Regions from separate parts of the Kitasatospora sp. NPDC086801 genome, predicted to be linked through region 3. Evidence: riboswitches for the same ligand, from Rfam matches in the RefSeq annotation. Region 3 holds a riboswitch; each other region holds the start of a gene.

Region 1 (5,668 bases), on a different contig from region 3:
CACCGGCAGGTCGTCCTGCCCGAGGTGCAGCACGTCCGGCCGGGCCGCGTGCGCGACGTCGGCCCGGTCGTTGACGGCCAGCAGCTTGCCGTGGCGGCGGCAGGCGTCCGCGAAGACCTCCAGCGCCGCCAGCTCCTGCTTGGCCTCCAGGCCCTTGTCGCGGAGCTGGACGACGTCCACGCCGCCCGCCAGCGCCGCGTCCAGGAACTCGGCGAGGTCGCCCTGCTCCCGGCGGGCGTCGGTGCACAGGTACAGCCGGGCGTCGGCCAGCCGCCGGCGCGGCGTGTCCGCCGCCATCAGATCAGCATCGCCTGGGCGCGGCGCTTGACCTCGGTGCCGCGGTTCTCGCGCAGCGCCTGGATCGGGCTGCCGGGCAGCGACGGGTCCTCGGTGAAGAGCCACTCCAGGATCTCCACGTCGTTGTACCCGCAGTCGCGCAGCACGGTCAGGGTGCCGGACAGGTGCTTGACCAGCCCCTGGCCGTCGATGAACGCCGCAGGGACCTGCAGCGACTTGTTCGGGCCCCGCCGGACGGCGATCAGCCCGCCGCTCTTGACCAGGTCGCGCACCTCGGTGACCCGGACCCCCCACTGCTCCGAGATGTCGGGGAGGTACATCCACTCGGTGACCAGGGCTTCAATCTTGCTTTCGATCTCGCTCACGCCACCAGACTGCCACCTCCGGGGCCCGCCGCGCACCAGACCTACCCCGCGACCGCCGACTTCAGCGGCACCGAGGGGTCCGCCGCGCGGGTCCGGTCCAGCGCGGTGCCGCGCTCGATCAGCCGGCGGCCCTGGGTGAGGTCGCGCGGTCGGTCGACGGCCAGCAGCGCTCTCGGCACCCCGTCGCGCAGCCAGAGCGCCGTCCAGGAGGCGTCCAGCGGGCCGCCGCGCCACAGCAGTTCGTCGCCCTCGGCGTGCCGCCCGGCGTACTGGACCATCCGCCCGAACTGCTCCGACCAGAAGTACGGCACCGGGTCGTACGGCGGTGCGTCCGCGCCGAGGACGGCGGCGGCCACGGCCTCGCCGGACTGCAGCGCGTGGTCCCAGTGCTGGACGACCAGCCGGGCACCGGCGCGGGCGGACGGGTAGCTGACGCAGTCCCCGGCCGCGAAGACGCCGGGCAGGCCGGTGCGCAGCCGCTCGTCCACCAGGACCGCGCCGGCGCCGTCCAGCTCCACGCCGGAACCGGCCAGCCAGCCCGTCGCGGGCCGGGCGCCGACACCGACCACGACCGCGTCGGCGGGCAGGTGCGAGCCGTCCGCCAGCAGCACCGCGCCCTCCTCGACGGCGGCGACGCCGACCCCGCAGCGCAGGTCGACGCCGGCCTCGGCGTACCAGGCGGCCATCGCCGAACCGACCTCGGCCGGCAGCGCGCCGGGGACGGGCGCCGGGCCCGCCTCGACCACCGTCACCTCGCAGCCGGCCGCGCGGGCGGCGGTGGACACCTCGGCGCCGATCCAGCCCGCGCCGACCAGCACCAGCCGCAGGCCGGGCCGCAGCAGGGCGCGCAGCGCCAGCGCGTCGTCCAGGGTGTGCAGCAGGTGCGCGCGCTCGGCGCCGGGCAGGGCGCGCGGGGTGGCGCCGGTGGCGATCACCAGGGCGTCGTACGGGAGGTCGCCGGCGTCGGTGTGCAGCACGCCGGGGGTGAGGCCGGTGGCGCGGCGGCCGGTGAGCAGTTCGATGCCCAGGTGCGGGTAGTCGATGTCCAGGGTGGTGGCGTCGGCCTTGCCGAGCAGCACGTCCTTGGAGAGCGGCGGCCGGTCGTACGGCGCGTGCGGCTCCTCCCCGACCAGCGTGATCCGCCCCCGCCAGCCGCCCTGCCGCAGCTTCAGGGCGCACTGCGCCCCGGCCAGCCCGGCCCCGACGACGACCACCTGATCCGTTCCGCTCAGCTCTGCCACGCCCGTCACTGTACTCACGGGCCCCGGGGGCCCATGAGCCCGTCCACCCTGCGTACGGGCCTTCGGCCGGGCCCGCCCCCGGCGTTATGGTGGGGACACCATCACGGGAGCCCGGCGTACCGGGCTGAGAGGCGGGCTGGCACGGCCCGCGACCGTCCGAACCTGATCCGGGTCATTCCGGCGAAGGGAGAAGAGCAGCCTTGTCACGCTTGCCCGAAGGAACCCGCGCCGACGTGCTGGTGATCGGCGGGGGCATCATCGGCCTCGCCGTCGCCTGGCGCGCCGCACAGCGCGGGCTGAAGAGAATCGTGGTGGTCGATCTCTCCCCCGGCGGCGGGGCGGCCGGGGTCGCGGCCGGGATGCTCGCCCCGGTCACCGAACTGCAGTACGGCGAGGAGCCGCTGCTGCGCCTCGGCATGGCCTCCAACCAGCGGTACGGGGACTTCGCCGCCGAACTCACCGAGGCGAGCGGCGGCCTGGACACCGGGTACCGCCGGTGCGGCACCGTCGCCGTCGCGCTGGACTCCGACGACCGCGAGGAACTGCGCGAGCTGCACGCCTTCCACCAGCGGCTCGGCCTGGACTCGACCTGGCTGACCGGCCGGGAGGCCCGCAGGATGGAGCCGATGCTCGCCCCCGGCGTGCGCGGCGGCCTGCACGTCGCGGACGACCACCAGGTGGATCCGCGCCGGTTGCTGACCGCCCTGGTGGCCGCCTGCGAGCTCGCCGAGGTGGTGATCCACCGCGCCGAGGCCGTCGAGCTGCTGGTCGAGGGCGGCCGCGCGGTCGGTGCCCGGCTCGGCACCGGCGAGACCCTGACCGCCGAGCAGGTGGTGCTCGCGGCCGGCCCGCACAGCCACCGGCTGCCCGGGCTACCGGAGGGCGTGCTGCCGGCCGTCCGCCCGGTGAAGGGGCAGATCCTGCGGCTGCGGATCCCCGAGGCGTACCGGCCGTTCCTGTCCCGCAACGTCCGCGCGGTGGTGCGCGGCCAGCACCTGTACCTAGTGCCCCGGGAGAACGGCGAACTGGTGATCGGCGCGACCACCGAGGAGCAGGGCTACGACACCACGGTCACCGCCGGCGGGGTGTACGAACTGCTGCGCGACGCCCACGAGTTGGTGCCGGGCATCACCGAACTCCCGCTGCTGGAGACCTCCGCCGGGCTGCGGCCCGGCTCGCCGGACAACGCCCCGCTGCTGGGCCCGACCGCGCTGCCCGGGCTGGTCGCCGCCACCGGCCACTACCGCAACGGCGTGCTGCTCACCCCGGTGACCGCCGACCTGCTCGCCGAGTACCTGGCGACCGGCGAACTCCCCGAGCTTGCACAGCCGTTCACACCCACCCGGTTCTTCCCCGACCGCTCCACCACGAAGGCCTCCGCATGACCGAGATCGCACCACCCCAGACCACACCGCCCCAGACCACACCGGCCAAGACCACACCGGCCAAGACCACACCGGCCGAGATCGAACCGGCCGAGATCGCACTGACCGTCAACGGCGAGCCCCGCCGGGTGTCCGCCACGACCACCCTCGCGGAGGTGGTGGCCACCCTCAGCGCCGCCCACAGCGGCGTCGCCGCCGCCCTCAACGAGGCTGTGGTGCCCCGCAGTTCGTGGCCGGCCACGGAGCTGTCGGCAGGCGACCGGATCGAGATCCTCACCGCCGTCCAGGGAGGCTGACATGGCTGACGACCTGCTGACCATCGCCGGGGCGTCCTTCGGCTCCCGGCTGATCATGGGCACCGGCGGCGCACCCAGTCTGGAGATCCTGGAACGGGCGCTGCTGGCCTCCGGCACCGAGCTGACCACCGTGGCGATGCGCCGGGTCGACGCCGGCACCCAGGGCTCCGTCCTGGACGTGCTGACCCGCAACGGCATCCGGGTGCTGCCCAACACGGCGGGCTGCTTCACCGCCGGGGAGGCCGTGCTGACCGCCCGGCTGGCCCGCGAGGCGCTCGGCACCGACTGGGTGAAGCTGGAGGTGATCGCCGACGAGCGGACCCTCCTGCCGGACCCGATCGAACTGCTGGACGCCGCCGAGACCCTGGTCGACGACGGCTTCACGGTGCTGCCGTACACCAACGACGACCCGGTGCTGGCCCGCAAGCTGGAGGACGTCGGCTGCGCGGCGATCATGCCGCTGGGCTCGCCGATCGGCTCCGGTCTGGGCATCCGCAACCCGCACAACTTCCAGCTGATCGTGGAGGGCGCGGGCGTCCCGGTGATCCTGGACGCGGGCGCCGGCACCGCCTCGGACGTCGCGCTGGCGATGGAACTGGGCTGCGCGGCGGTGATGCTCGCCTCCGCGGTGACCAGGGCGCAGGACCCGGTGCTGATGGCCGAGGCGATGCGGCACGCCGCCGAGGCGGGCCGGTTCGCCCACCGGGCCGGCCGCATCCCGCGCCGGTTCCACGCCGAGGCCTCCTCGGCGATGGCCGGCCGGGCGGAGCTGGACACCCGCGAGCACCCGGCGTTCTGACGCCGGGACGCCCGGGCACCCGCCCGCGTGTGCCGTGTCACAAACCGGGCACAGCCGGGCCCGGAGGCGATGTCCTCCGGGCCCGGCCGATGCCTGCGGCACTAGACTCCCCGGGTGGACATGGCATTGCACGACCCGCTGATCGGTACCCTGCTCGACGGCCGGTACCGGGTCGAGCAGCGCATCGCGACCGGCGGGATGTCCACCGTCTACAAGGGCACCGACACCCGGCTGGACCGGGTCGTCGCCCTCAAGGTGATGCACCCCGCGCTGGCCGGGGACGACGGTTTCACCGCCCGGTTCATCCGCGAGGCCAAGGCGGTCGCCCGGCTCACCCACCCGAACGTGGTGAACGTCTTCGACCAGGGCGCGGACGGCGGAAACGTCTTCCTCGCCATGGAGTACGTGCCCGGCCGCACCCTGCGGGACCTGCTGCGCGACCGCGGCGCACTGTCGGTGCGGGCGGCGCTGGACGTGCTGGAGCCGGTGCTCGCCGCCCTCGGCGCCGCCCACCGGGCCGGGCTGGTGCACCGGGACGTCAAGCCGGAGAACGTGCTGATCACCGAGGGCGGGCTGGTCAAGGTCGCCGACTTCGGCCTGGTCCGGGTCCTCGGCACCGCCGACGGCGCACCCACCTCGACCAGCACCGCGACCGGCGGCACCGTCCTCGGCACCGTCTCCTACCTGGCCCCCGAGCAGATCCTCCCGGACGCCCCCACCGACCAGCGGGTCGACGTCTACGCGGCCGGCATCCTGCTCTACGAGATGCTCACCGGCCGCCGCCCGCACACCGGCGACAACCCCGTCCAGGTGATGTACAAGCACCTGCACGAGGACGTCCCCGCCCCCTCGCTGATCGCCCCGGCCGTCGGCCCCGCGCTGGACGCCATAGTGGCCGGCGCCTGCGCCCGGACGGCCGAGGCCCGCCCGTACGACGCGGTCGAACTGCTCGCCGCCCTCCAGCGGCTCCGCCGCACGCTCACCCCGGCCGAGCTGGACGCCGAGCCGCCGGCCTCCACCCGGCCCAGCCCGCGCTACCCGACCAGCGAGCCGACCTCGGTGATCCAGCCGCCGCCGGGGCCCGTCGACGCCGCGGCGCCGGAGCCCACCAGCGTGCTGGACGTGCCGGCGGAGCTGATGGACCAGCTGCTGGTCGAGCCGCGCCCGTACGACGAGCCGACCCCGGTGCGCGGGCGCCGGCCCGGCCTGCTGCACCGGCTCCCCCGCAAGCCGCTGATCTGGGTCGCCGCGCTGACCGCCCTGGTGCTGGCGGTCGGCGGCGCGA
Region 2 (5,668 bases), on a different contig from region 3:
CGAGCCGCGGTGCACGACCGTCGCCGCCTGCTCGATCGGCGGCAGGTCGAGCACCTCGAAGTCGTACCGGCCCGGCTCCACCGCCGGCCCGACCGGGACGGCCACCCGAATCAGCACCGTGCCGTCGCCCTCCGGCACGTCCTCGTACCGGGCGACGGACGGGCCCGCCTCGGCGATCCCGGCCTCGGCCAACCGCCGGCACAGCTCCGCGAACAGCGGGCCGATCACCGGCCCGATGTCCTCGGGCTGGTAACTCGCGGCCACAGCGGTCAGTTCGGCCACCCGGACGGACGGCACCCGCTTCACCACGACGTCGTGTGCGGACATGCTCCCCTCGCTCTCGATCGTCCGGAGCCTCGCCTCCACCCGGGTCAGCCGCTGCTCGTCCGCGGCGATCGCCTCGGCGAGTTGGGCCCGGCGCAGCCGCAGCATCCCGCGCAGCTCGGCCGCGTCCACCTGCTCGTCCAGGACGGCCCGCACCTGCTGCAGCGTGAAGCCGAGCTCCTTGAGCGCGATCACCCGGTTGAGCCGGGCGAGTTGGGCCGCCTCGTAGGACCGGTACCCGCTGACCGGGTCCACCCTGGCGGGCCGCAGCAGCCCGATCGCGTCGTAGTGGCGCAGCATCCGCACCGACACCCGGCCGTGGCTGGCGAAGTCTCCGATGTTCAACATGGTGCCCCCACTCCACCCCCTGCCACCGTGTCAGGGTCAACCCCCGCCCGCCGCAAACACCGAGGGCGGGTGCCGAGTGATCTCGGCACCCGCCCTGAGCAGGTGGTTCTCCAACCAGCGGAGAGCGTGGGATTCGAACCCACGGTGACGGGTCACGCCACGACAGTTTTCAAGACTGTTCCCTTAGGCCGCTCGGGCAGCTCTCCAGGCGGAGGTCAGCCTAACGGGTCCGGCGGGATTCGGTGCACACCGTTTCGTGCGGGTGAGGGTCAGCTGTCGCCGTCCCGCTGGCCGAGGGTGACCTTGGTGTTGAGCTGCTGGCCGTTGCGGGTGTACTCGACGTCGACGGTCTCGCCGGGCTTGTGCGTCCAGATCCGGCTGACCAGGGCGGGGCCGTTGTCGATCGGGACTCCGCCGAGCTTGGTGATGACGTCGCCCGGCTTGAGGCCGGCCTTGTCGGCGGCGCCGCCGGGGGTGACGGCCGGCTGGCCCTGGATGTCGCGGGTCTGGATCTGCGCGCCGTCGCCCTTGTAGTCGTCGTTGCGCAGCACGTCGAGCTTGGCGTAGACCGGCTTGCCGGTCTTGATCAGGGTGTCGGCGACCCACTTGGCCTGGTTGATCGGGATGGCGAAGCCGAGGCCGATGCTGCCGGCCCGGCCGTTGGCGGAGGCGTTGGACTGGATCGCCGAGTTGATGCCGATCACCGCGCCGCTGGAGTCGAGCAGCGGGCCGCCGGAGTTGCCGGGGTTGATCGAGGCGTCGGTCTGCAGGGCGTTCATGTAGGAGGCCTGGCCGCCGGTCTCGTCGCCGGAGGCGACCGGGCGGTCCTTGGCGCTGACGATGCCGCTGGTGACGGTGGACTCCAGGCCGTACGGCGCACCGATCGCGACGGTGGCGTCGCCGACGTTGACCTTGTCGGAGTCGGCCAGCGGAAGCGGGGCCAACTTGCTCTTCGGCGGGTTGTCGATCTTGATCACGGCGACGTCGTAGCCCTCGGCGTGGCCCAGGACGGAGGCGTTGTAGGAGCTGCCGTCGGCGAACTTGACGGTCAGTTTGCCACCGTTGAGGGTCGGCGCGACCACGTGGTTGTTGGTGAGGATGTGGCCCTCGGTGTCGAAGACGAAGCCGGTGCCGGTGCCCGACTCGCCGTTGCCCTGCGCCTTGATGGTGACGACGCTGGGCAGCGCCTTCTGCGCGATGCCGGCGATCGAGCCGGGGGCGGGTTCGTTCTTCTGGGTGTTGCTGGCCTGGACGGTGGTGCTGCGGTGGTCGTCGGCGCTGTTGGTGCTGTCGTTGCGGTCCGCGACGGTGACGCCGAGCGCACCGCCGGCCACGCCGGCGACCAGCGCGACGGCGGCGATCAGGGCGACCAGGCCGCCGCGCTTCTTGCGCGGGCCGCCGGGGCCGCCGGGGTAGTCGGCCGGGTAGCCGAGCGGTCCGGCCGGGCCGCCCGGGTAACCCGCGCCGCCGCCGGTGGCGTCGTGGGCGGCGCCCCAGCCGCCGAGCGGCTGGCCGGCGCCGAACGGGTGGTGGCCGGGCGCCGGGTGCGCGGCGGGCACGCCGGGGGCGGCCGGGGTGCCGTACGGGTCGTGCGCGCCGGCGGCGGGGACGCCGTGGGCCGGGGTGGCGTACGGGTTGGCACCCGGCGGCAGGGCCGGGCTCTCGACACCGGGCGCGACGGGCGCGACGGGCGCCGCCGGCGCGGCCGGGATCGGTGGGGCGGGCGGCAGAACCGGCGGCGGCGCGTCGATGTAGCCGGTGGCGGCTTCGACGGGGGCGGCGGGCGCGTCGGCGACGGGCGCGGCCGGAACCTGCGGGGCCGCCTCCGGCGCGGGGACCTTGGTGAAGGCCACGGTGGGCTTGTGCCCGCCCTCGGCCGGGACGCCGTCGGCCAGCGCGGCCCCGGCGGCCGGCGCGGCCCCGGCGGCCGACGCGGCCCCGGGCTCGGGCTCGGGGACCCGGCCGAAGGCCAGTGTCGGCTGGTGCCCGCCAGAGGCGTGGCCGTCAGAAGCGGGAACAGCCGCCGCCGGGCCGCCCGAGGGCTGCTCCCCCTGCGGCCCGGTGGGCCCAACCTCGCGCTCGGTGCTCACGGACGACCTCCATAGCTGACAGAACCAAGGACCATAGTTTTTCGTACTGACGATTCGATTGCCGTAAGGACCCCTCTGAATAACTCATAAGAATCCTTAGCCGCCGCCGACAGCCGGACCGAAGACCGGGCTGTCCGGCACCGACGACCAGGCCGACGACCAGGCCGACGACCAGGCCGACGACCGGAGGCTCCCCCACCTCGGCCGGGTGTCCCGCGATGCGGGCCGCACACCCCGTGGCCTTGGCGTTCACCCCCGGGCCGGTTAGCCTGTCGCTCACAACTGACACGCGGGAGCTTGGACCATCCAGGCTGAGAGTGCGCTGGTCGACCGTACGCCACGGGATCGTGGGCGGACCGTCGAGGGGGCGCAGACCGCCGGAACCTGTCCGGGTAATGCCGGCGTAGGGAGTATCGGCCATGCCGCCTGCTTCGCCATCCTCTTCTTCGGACGCGCCCGCGTCCAAGGGTTTCCCCGAACCGTCCACGACCGCTCACGGCGGTGACGGCGGTGACGGCGGCCACGCGGGTCGCCCCGCCGCACCAGCCGCCGTCCTGGACCGCCCGGAGCGCGCCGAGGCGCCGCTCGTGCTGGACACCGAGCCGCCGCGCACGCTGCGCTTCCGGGACCACTTCGCGCTCTGGATGAACCTGGGCGTCAGCCTGATCGGCTTCTCCACCGCCGCGACCGTGCTCGGGGCCAAGGGCAGCGAGCTGTCGCTGGCCGCCGCGGTGACCGCGATCGTGGCCGGCACCGTGGTCGGCACCGCGATGCTCGGCGTGGCCGCGCTGATCGGGGCCCGTACCGGCGCGCCCGCGATGGCGAACCTGCGCGGGCTGTTCGGCACCCGGCTGTCGTACGTCCCGACCGTGCTGAACATCGTCCAGTGCGTCGGCTGGGGCGTGTTCGAGCTGCTGACGATCGCGGCGGGCGCGCAGACCGTCGCCCACACCGACGGCTACCGCTGGCTGTTCGTGCTCCTGGCGGGCGCGCTGACCACCGCGCTGACCATCTGGCCGCTGGGCTCGATCGCGGTGCTGCGCCGCTTCGTGGCCGGTGCGGTCGCCGTCGCGATGGTGTACTTCACCGTCCAGTTGGGCCGCCAGGGGGTGCCCGACCCGGGCGCCGGCAACTGGCACGGCTTCCTGGGCGCCACCGACGCGATGATCGCGGTGTCGATCTCCTTCGTCCCGCTGGCCGCCGACTACACCCGGCACTCGCGCACCCCGCGCTCGGCGTTCTGGGGCAGCTTCTCCGGCTACACGATCGCCCAGGTCTGGTGCTACGTGCTCGGCCTGATGGCCCTGCTGCAGTCCGACGGCGACCCGAACAAGATCTTCGGCTCCTTCCTCGGCGTCTGGGCCGGCTGGCTGTTCCTGCTGGTGCTGGTGCTGCGCGAGACGGACCAGTCCTTCGCCAACGTGTACTCGACCGCGATGTCGGTGCAGAACCTGCTGCCGAAGGTGGACCGCCGGGTGCTGACCGGCGGGATCGGCCTGCTGATCACCGTGCTGGCGCTGCAGATCGACAAGTTCACCGACACCTACACCAACTTCCTCGGCCTGATCGGCTCGGTCTTCGTGCCGCTGCTGGCGGTGCTGGCGGTGGACTACTTCTTCGGCGCCGGCCGGCACGGCTGGAACCTCTCCGCCGACGCGCCCTCACGCCGCCTGATGCTGCTGCCGTGGGTGCTCGGCTTCGCGGTCTACCAGTTCATCGCGCCGACCCCGGTGGCCGGCTGGTGGACGGACTTCTGGACCTCCGCCCAGAACGCCCTGCACTTCACCCCGCAGGAGTGGACGTCCGCCTCGCTGTTCGCCTTCCTGGTGCCGGCCCTGGTCACCTGGGCGCTCACCCCGCTGACCCGCAGGGCCGCGCGGAGCTGATCGACCGGCACCGAAGACGGCCCCGCAGGTTGGGGCCGTCTTCGCCTCCGCGTCACTTCGGCCGCCTATCGTGGGGCCCGTGACCAGCCCAGACCTGCCCTCGACGGCGGCGCGCAGCACGCCGACCGTCCAGGTGATCGCCCACCGCGGTTCCTCGCACGCCCTGCCCGAGCACACCCTGGCGGCGTACCGGCGCGCGCTCGACGAGGGCGCGGACGCGGTCGAGTGCGACGTCCGGCTGACCGCCGACGGCGAGCTGGTCTGCGTGCACGACCGCCGGATCGGCCGGGTCTCCAACGGCCAGGGCACCGTCTCGGCGATGACGCTCGCCGAGCTGGAGGCGTACGACTTCGGAGCCTGGAAGACCGGCCGCCCCAGCACCGATCCCGAGCTGCGCGGCGTGCTGCGGCTGGAGCGGCTGCTGGAACTGGTGGTGGACTGCGGCCGCCCGGTGGACCTGGCGATCGAGACCAAGCACCCGGTGCGCTACCGCGGCCGGGTGGAGGCCGAACTGCTGCGGACGCTCGAACGCTTCAAGATCGGTGCGAGCCGGGAGGGCGAGCGCCCCGCGGCCCGGATCATGAGCTTCTCCTCGGTGGCGCTGAACCGGGTGGCCGCCTCGGCACCGGAGTACCGGCGGGTGTTCCTGTTCGAACGGACCCTGCCGCTGCTCGGCCGGCTGCGCCCGGGCTCCCCGCTGCCGGGCGGGGCGCGGATCGCCGGGCCGGGCATCGACCTGGTGCGGGCCCGCCCGCAGCTGGTGACGCGGCTGCGCGAGCTGGGGCACGAGGTGCACGTGTGGACCGTGGACGAACCGGCCGACGTGGAGCTGTGCCTGGAGCTCGGGGTGTCCGCGATCATCACCAACCGGCCCGCAGAGGTGCTGGCGCAGCTCGGTCGGTGATCCGCCGCCGGGCGGTGGGCCGCCCGCACAACCTTCCGCAAAGCCCGGACTCAACCTGATCGTTCTGGTCGGCAGTCAAACCTTCCGGGCCCGTTATTGCCGGAATTCATGCACCG
Region 3 (3,921 bases):
CGGAAGGCGGATGGACGAAGGAGGCGGGCAGCGGTGAAGCTGTTCCGGCTGGACGAACTGGACACCGAACGCGCGGCGAACGACGGCGCGTACCTGCGCTTCCTGCGCGAACCGCGGATGTCCGCCGGGCTCTACGCGCTCTCCCCCGGTGACGCCGACCCGCAGACCGTGCACGACCAGGACGAGATCTACCAGGTGATCAGCGGCCGCGCCGAACTGACCGTCGGCGCCGAGACCGCCACCGTCGGGCGCGGCACCGTCGTCTACGTCCCGGCCGGCACCCCGCACCGCTTCCACCACGTCACCGAGGAGCTCCGGGTCCTGGTGGTGTTCTCCCCGCCCGAGGACTGACTGCCCAGGACCGCCCAGGACCGCCCAGGACCGCCCAGGACCGCCTGGGACCGCCTAGGACCGCCCAGGACGGTCTAGGGTCCTGGGCATGAGCAAGAGCCTGACGGAAGAACTCTGGGCGGCCATCGAGTCGGTGTACGCCGAGATCCTCGCCCACCCCTTCATCGGTGGCCTCACCGACGGCACCCTGCCGCGTGCGGCCTTCCGCCACTTCGTCGTCCAGGACTCGCACTACCTGCGCGACTACGCCCGCGCCCTCGCCGTCTGCGCCGCCAAGGCGCCCGGCGAGGAGGACGTGCGGGCCTTCGCCGACGACGCGGTCGGCGCGCTGGCCGCCGAACAGGGCATGCACGCCGAGTTCCTGACCGCCTTCGGCGGCAGCGCCGAACAGGCCGCCGTCGAACCGGTGCTGCCCACCACCCGGGCCTACACCAGCTACCTGCTGGCCACCGTCTACGGCGGCTCCTTCGCCGAGGCCGTCGGCGCGGTGCTGCCCTGCTACTGGATCTACGCCCGGGTCGGCGAGGCGCTGCTCGCCCAGGGCTCCCCCGACCCGCTGTACGCCAAGTGGATCGCCACCTACGGCGACGAGGCGTTCCAGTCCGTCGTCCGCCGGGTGCTGGCGCTCACCGACCGGCTCGGCGAGGAGATCTCGCCCGCCGAACGGCGCCGGGTCGTCGAGCACTTCGCGACCACCTCGCGCTACGAGTGGATGTTCTGGGACGCCGCCTGGCGGGGTGAGCGCTGGCCGGTCTGACCGCTGGTCGCAGGGCGTCCGGCACCCTTCCCGGGGGTCGTCCCCGAGGCCCGGACCCGGGTCTCCCCGGGGCCCCGGGTCGGGGTGATCTAGGGGTTCTCTCCGGGCCGGCAGGCCTCGTTCCGGCCCTGGTGTCCCCGTACGATCGAAGTACCGAAGCAAGCGGGATACGGCACCAGACGGCAGCCGACCCCACGGGGAGAGAAGGATCAGACATGGCTGAGCTCTGGAAGTCGCTGCCCTCCTGGGTGCGGAACATCGTCATCCCGGTGCTGGTCCTGGTGCTGCTCTGGAACATCGTGGGATTCGTCTTCGGTGTCGTCGGCGCCCTGCTGAGCATCATGATCAAGGTGCTGGTGGTCGCCGGCATCGCCGCCGCCGTGGTGGTCCTGGTGAAGAAGGCCGCCAAGGGCTGAGGAACCGCACGAGGCCCGGCCCCTGTCCAGGGGGCCGGGCCTTTCGGCGTTCCGGGCGCGGGTTTCGGCCACCCGGACCCCCTCTGGACCTGCGGCGATCGGCTCGCTACGGTGTTGGGCGTCATGTGCAGGCAACACCGCCTGCCGACGCGGGAGCTCGGAGCACCGGGCTGAGAGGGCGCTGACCGGGACGTCGACGGACGGACCGACGGCTGCGTCGACCGCAGGAACCTGACCGGGTAATGCCGGCGTAGGGAGTATGAGGTCAGATGACCACGTTCGAAGCACAGCCGCAGCCTGCCCGCAGCACCGGGACCAGCGGCACCGGGGCCGGCACCGCCGCCGCAGCCACCGTCACCAGCGCGGGCACCGGCTACCCGACCCCGGCCTGGCGCAAGGCCTACCGCGAGGGGTCCCGGCCCGACCTGCGGGTCCCGTTCCGCGAGGTGCAGCTCACCAACGGCAGGACCGTCCCGCTGTACGACACCTCCGGCCCGTACACCGACCAGGCCTTCGAGCCCGACGTGCGGCGCGGTCTGCCCGCCCTGCGCGACGCCTGGATCCGCCAGCGCGGCGACGTCGAGGAGTACGACGGCCGCGAGGCGCGCCCCGAGGACGACGGGATCAAGCACACCTCGCCGCGCGGCGGAAACCTGCGCAACCTGGACGCCGTCTTCCCGGGCCGCCCGCGCCGCCCGCTGCGTGGCCGCGGTGGTGCCGCCGTCACCCAACTCGCCTACGCCAAGCGGGGCGTGGTCACCCCCGAGATGGAGTTCGTGGCGCTGCGCGAGGGCCTCGCCGCCGAGTACGTGCGGGCCGAGGTGGCCCGCGGCCGGGCCGTCATCCCGGTCAACGTGAACCACCCCGAGGTGGAGCCGGCGATCATCGGCACCAACTTCCTGGTGAAGATCAACGCCAACATCGGCAACTCCGCCGTCACCTCCTCGATCGAGGAGGAGGTGGAGAAGATGACCTGGGCCACCCGTTGGGGCGCCGACACCGTCATGGACCTCTCCACCGGCCGCAACATCCACACCACCCGCGAGTGGATCCTGCGCAACTCCCCGGTGCCGATCGGCACCGTGCCGCTCTACCAGGCCCTGGAGAAGGTCGACGGCAAGGCCGAGGAACTGAGTTGGGAGGTGTACCGGGACACCATCATCGAGCAGTGCGAACAGGGCGTCGACTACATGACCGTCCACGCCGGCGTCCTGCTCCGGTACGTCCCGCTGACCGCCCGCCGCAAGACCGGCATCGTCTCGCGCGGCGGCTCCATCATGGCCGCCTGGTGCCTGGCGCACCACCAGGAGAACTTCCTCCACACCAACTTCGAGGAGCTCTGCGACATCCTCGCGGGCTACGACGTCACCTTCTCGCTCGGCGACGGCCTGCGCCCGGGCTCCATCGCGGATGCCAACGACGAGGCGCAGTTCGCCGAACTGCGCACCCTCGGCGAACTCGGCCGGATCGCCCGTGAGCGCGACGTCCAGGTGATGATCGAGGGCCCGGGCCACGTCCCGATGCACAAGATCAAGGAGAACATGGATCTCCAGCGGGAGATCTGCGACGAGGCGCCGTTCTACACCCTCGGCCCGCTCACCACCGACGTCGCCCCCGGCTACGACCACATCACCTCGGGCATCGGCGCCGCGATGATCGCCTGGTGGGGCACCGCGATGCTCTGCTACGTCACGCCCAAGGAGCACCTGGGCCTGCCCAACCGCGACGACGTCAAGACCGGCGTGATCACCTACAAGATCGCCGCCCACGCCGCCGACCTCGCCAAGGGCCACCCCGGCGCCCAGGCCTGGGACGACGCCCTGTCCGACGCCCGCTTCGAGTTCCGCTGGGAGGACCAGTTCAACCTGGCCCTCGACCCGGAGACCGCCCGCGCCTTCCACGACGAGACCCTCCCCGCCGAACCCGCCAAGACGGCCCACTTCTGCTCCATGTGCGGCCCGAAGTTCTGCTCGATGAAGATCTCCCAGAAGATCCGCGACGAGCACGGCGACGGCTCGACGGCCGTGAACACCGAGTTCGACGCCGACGCGCTGGCCGGCATGGCGGAGAAGTCCGCCGAGTTCGCCGCCCAGGGCAACCGGGTCTACCTCCCGCTGGCGGACTGACGCTCCTGCGCCATGGGCGAGCCCTCTCCGGATGCCGGGGAGGGCTCGCCGCTCGAACGGGCCAGCCCCATCGTCTGCATTGTGCAGCTAGTGATGCTGAAGTGCCGATATGACGGCGCTCACCATCCGGGACGTCCCGGACGACCAGATCCAGACCCTGAAGGTTCGCGCCGCCCAGGCGGGCAAGTCGCTCCAGGCATTCATGCAGGACCTGATCGCCAGGGAGGCGTCCAAGCCCACGATGGCGGAGATGATGGAGCGACTGAACCGG

Evidence for each region. Region 3 has a riboswitch for thiamine pyrophosphate ahead of thiC (phosphomethylpyrimidine synthase ThiC). Riboswitches for the same ligand answer to the same signal wherever they lie in the genome.
Region 1: linked by a shared signal. The riboswitch ahead of thiO (glycine oxidase ThiO) and the one ahead of thiC (phosphomethylpyrimidine synthase ThiC) in region 3 are both predicted to bind thiamine pyrophosphate.
Region 2: linked by a shared signal. The riboswitch ahead of ACIPLC_RS02930 (purine-cytosine permease family protein) and the one ahead of thiC (phosphomethylpyrimidine synthase ThiC) in region 3 are both predicted to bind thiamine pyrophosphate.

The regions. Positions count from the first base shown of each region.
Region 1 covers NZ_JBIVAX010000005.1:83,716-89,383, reverse strand. Annotated here, with positions in the region: gene thiE (thiamine phosphate synthase) at 1-297, opposite strand, end outside; gene ACIPLC_RS08890 (Rv2175c family DNA-binding protein) at 297-662, opposite strand; gene ACIPLC_RS08885 (NAD(P)/FAD-dependent oxidoreductase) at 704-1,912, opposite strand; TPP riboswitch at 1,997-2,109, shown strand; gene thiO (glycine oxidase ThiO) at 2,113-3,288, shown strand; gene thiS (sulfur carrier protein ThiS) at 3,285-3,584, shown strand; gene ACIPLC_RS08870 (thiazole synthase) at 3,586-4,383, shown strand; gene pknB (Stk1 family PASTA domain-containing Ser/Thr kinase) at 4,504-5,668, shown strand, end outside.
Region 2 covers NZ_JBIVAX010000001.1:639,778-645,445, forward strand. Annotated here, with positions in the region: gene ACIPLC_RS02915 (MerR family transcriptional regulator) at 1-672, opposite strand, end outside; tRNA gene ACIPLC_RS02920 (tRNA-Ser) at 791-878, opposite strand; gene ACIPLC_RS02925 (S1C family serine protease) at 942-2,762, opposite strand; TPP riboswitch at 3,042-3,189, shown strand; gene ACIPLC_RS02930 (purine-cytosine permease family protein) at 3,182-4,648, shown strand; gene ACIPLC_RS02935 (glycerophosphodiester phosphodiesterase family protein) at 4,728-5,552, shown strand.
Region 3 covers NZ_JBIVAX010000009.1:187,759-191,679, reverse strand. Annotated here, with positions in the region: gene ACIPLC_RS14030 (cupin domain-containing protein) at 34-351, shown strand; gene tenA (thiaminase II) at 440-1,108, shown strand; gene ACIPLC_RS14020 (DUF5326 family protein) at 1,324-1,524, shown strand; TPP riboswitch at 1,664-1,798, shown strand; gene thiC (phosphomethylpyrimidine synthase ThiC) at 1,794-3,650, shown strand; gene ACIPLC_RS14010 (FitA-like ribbon-helix-helix domain-containing protein) at 3,760-3,921, shown strand, end outside.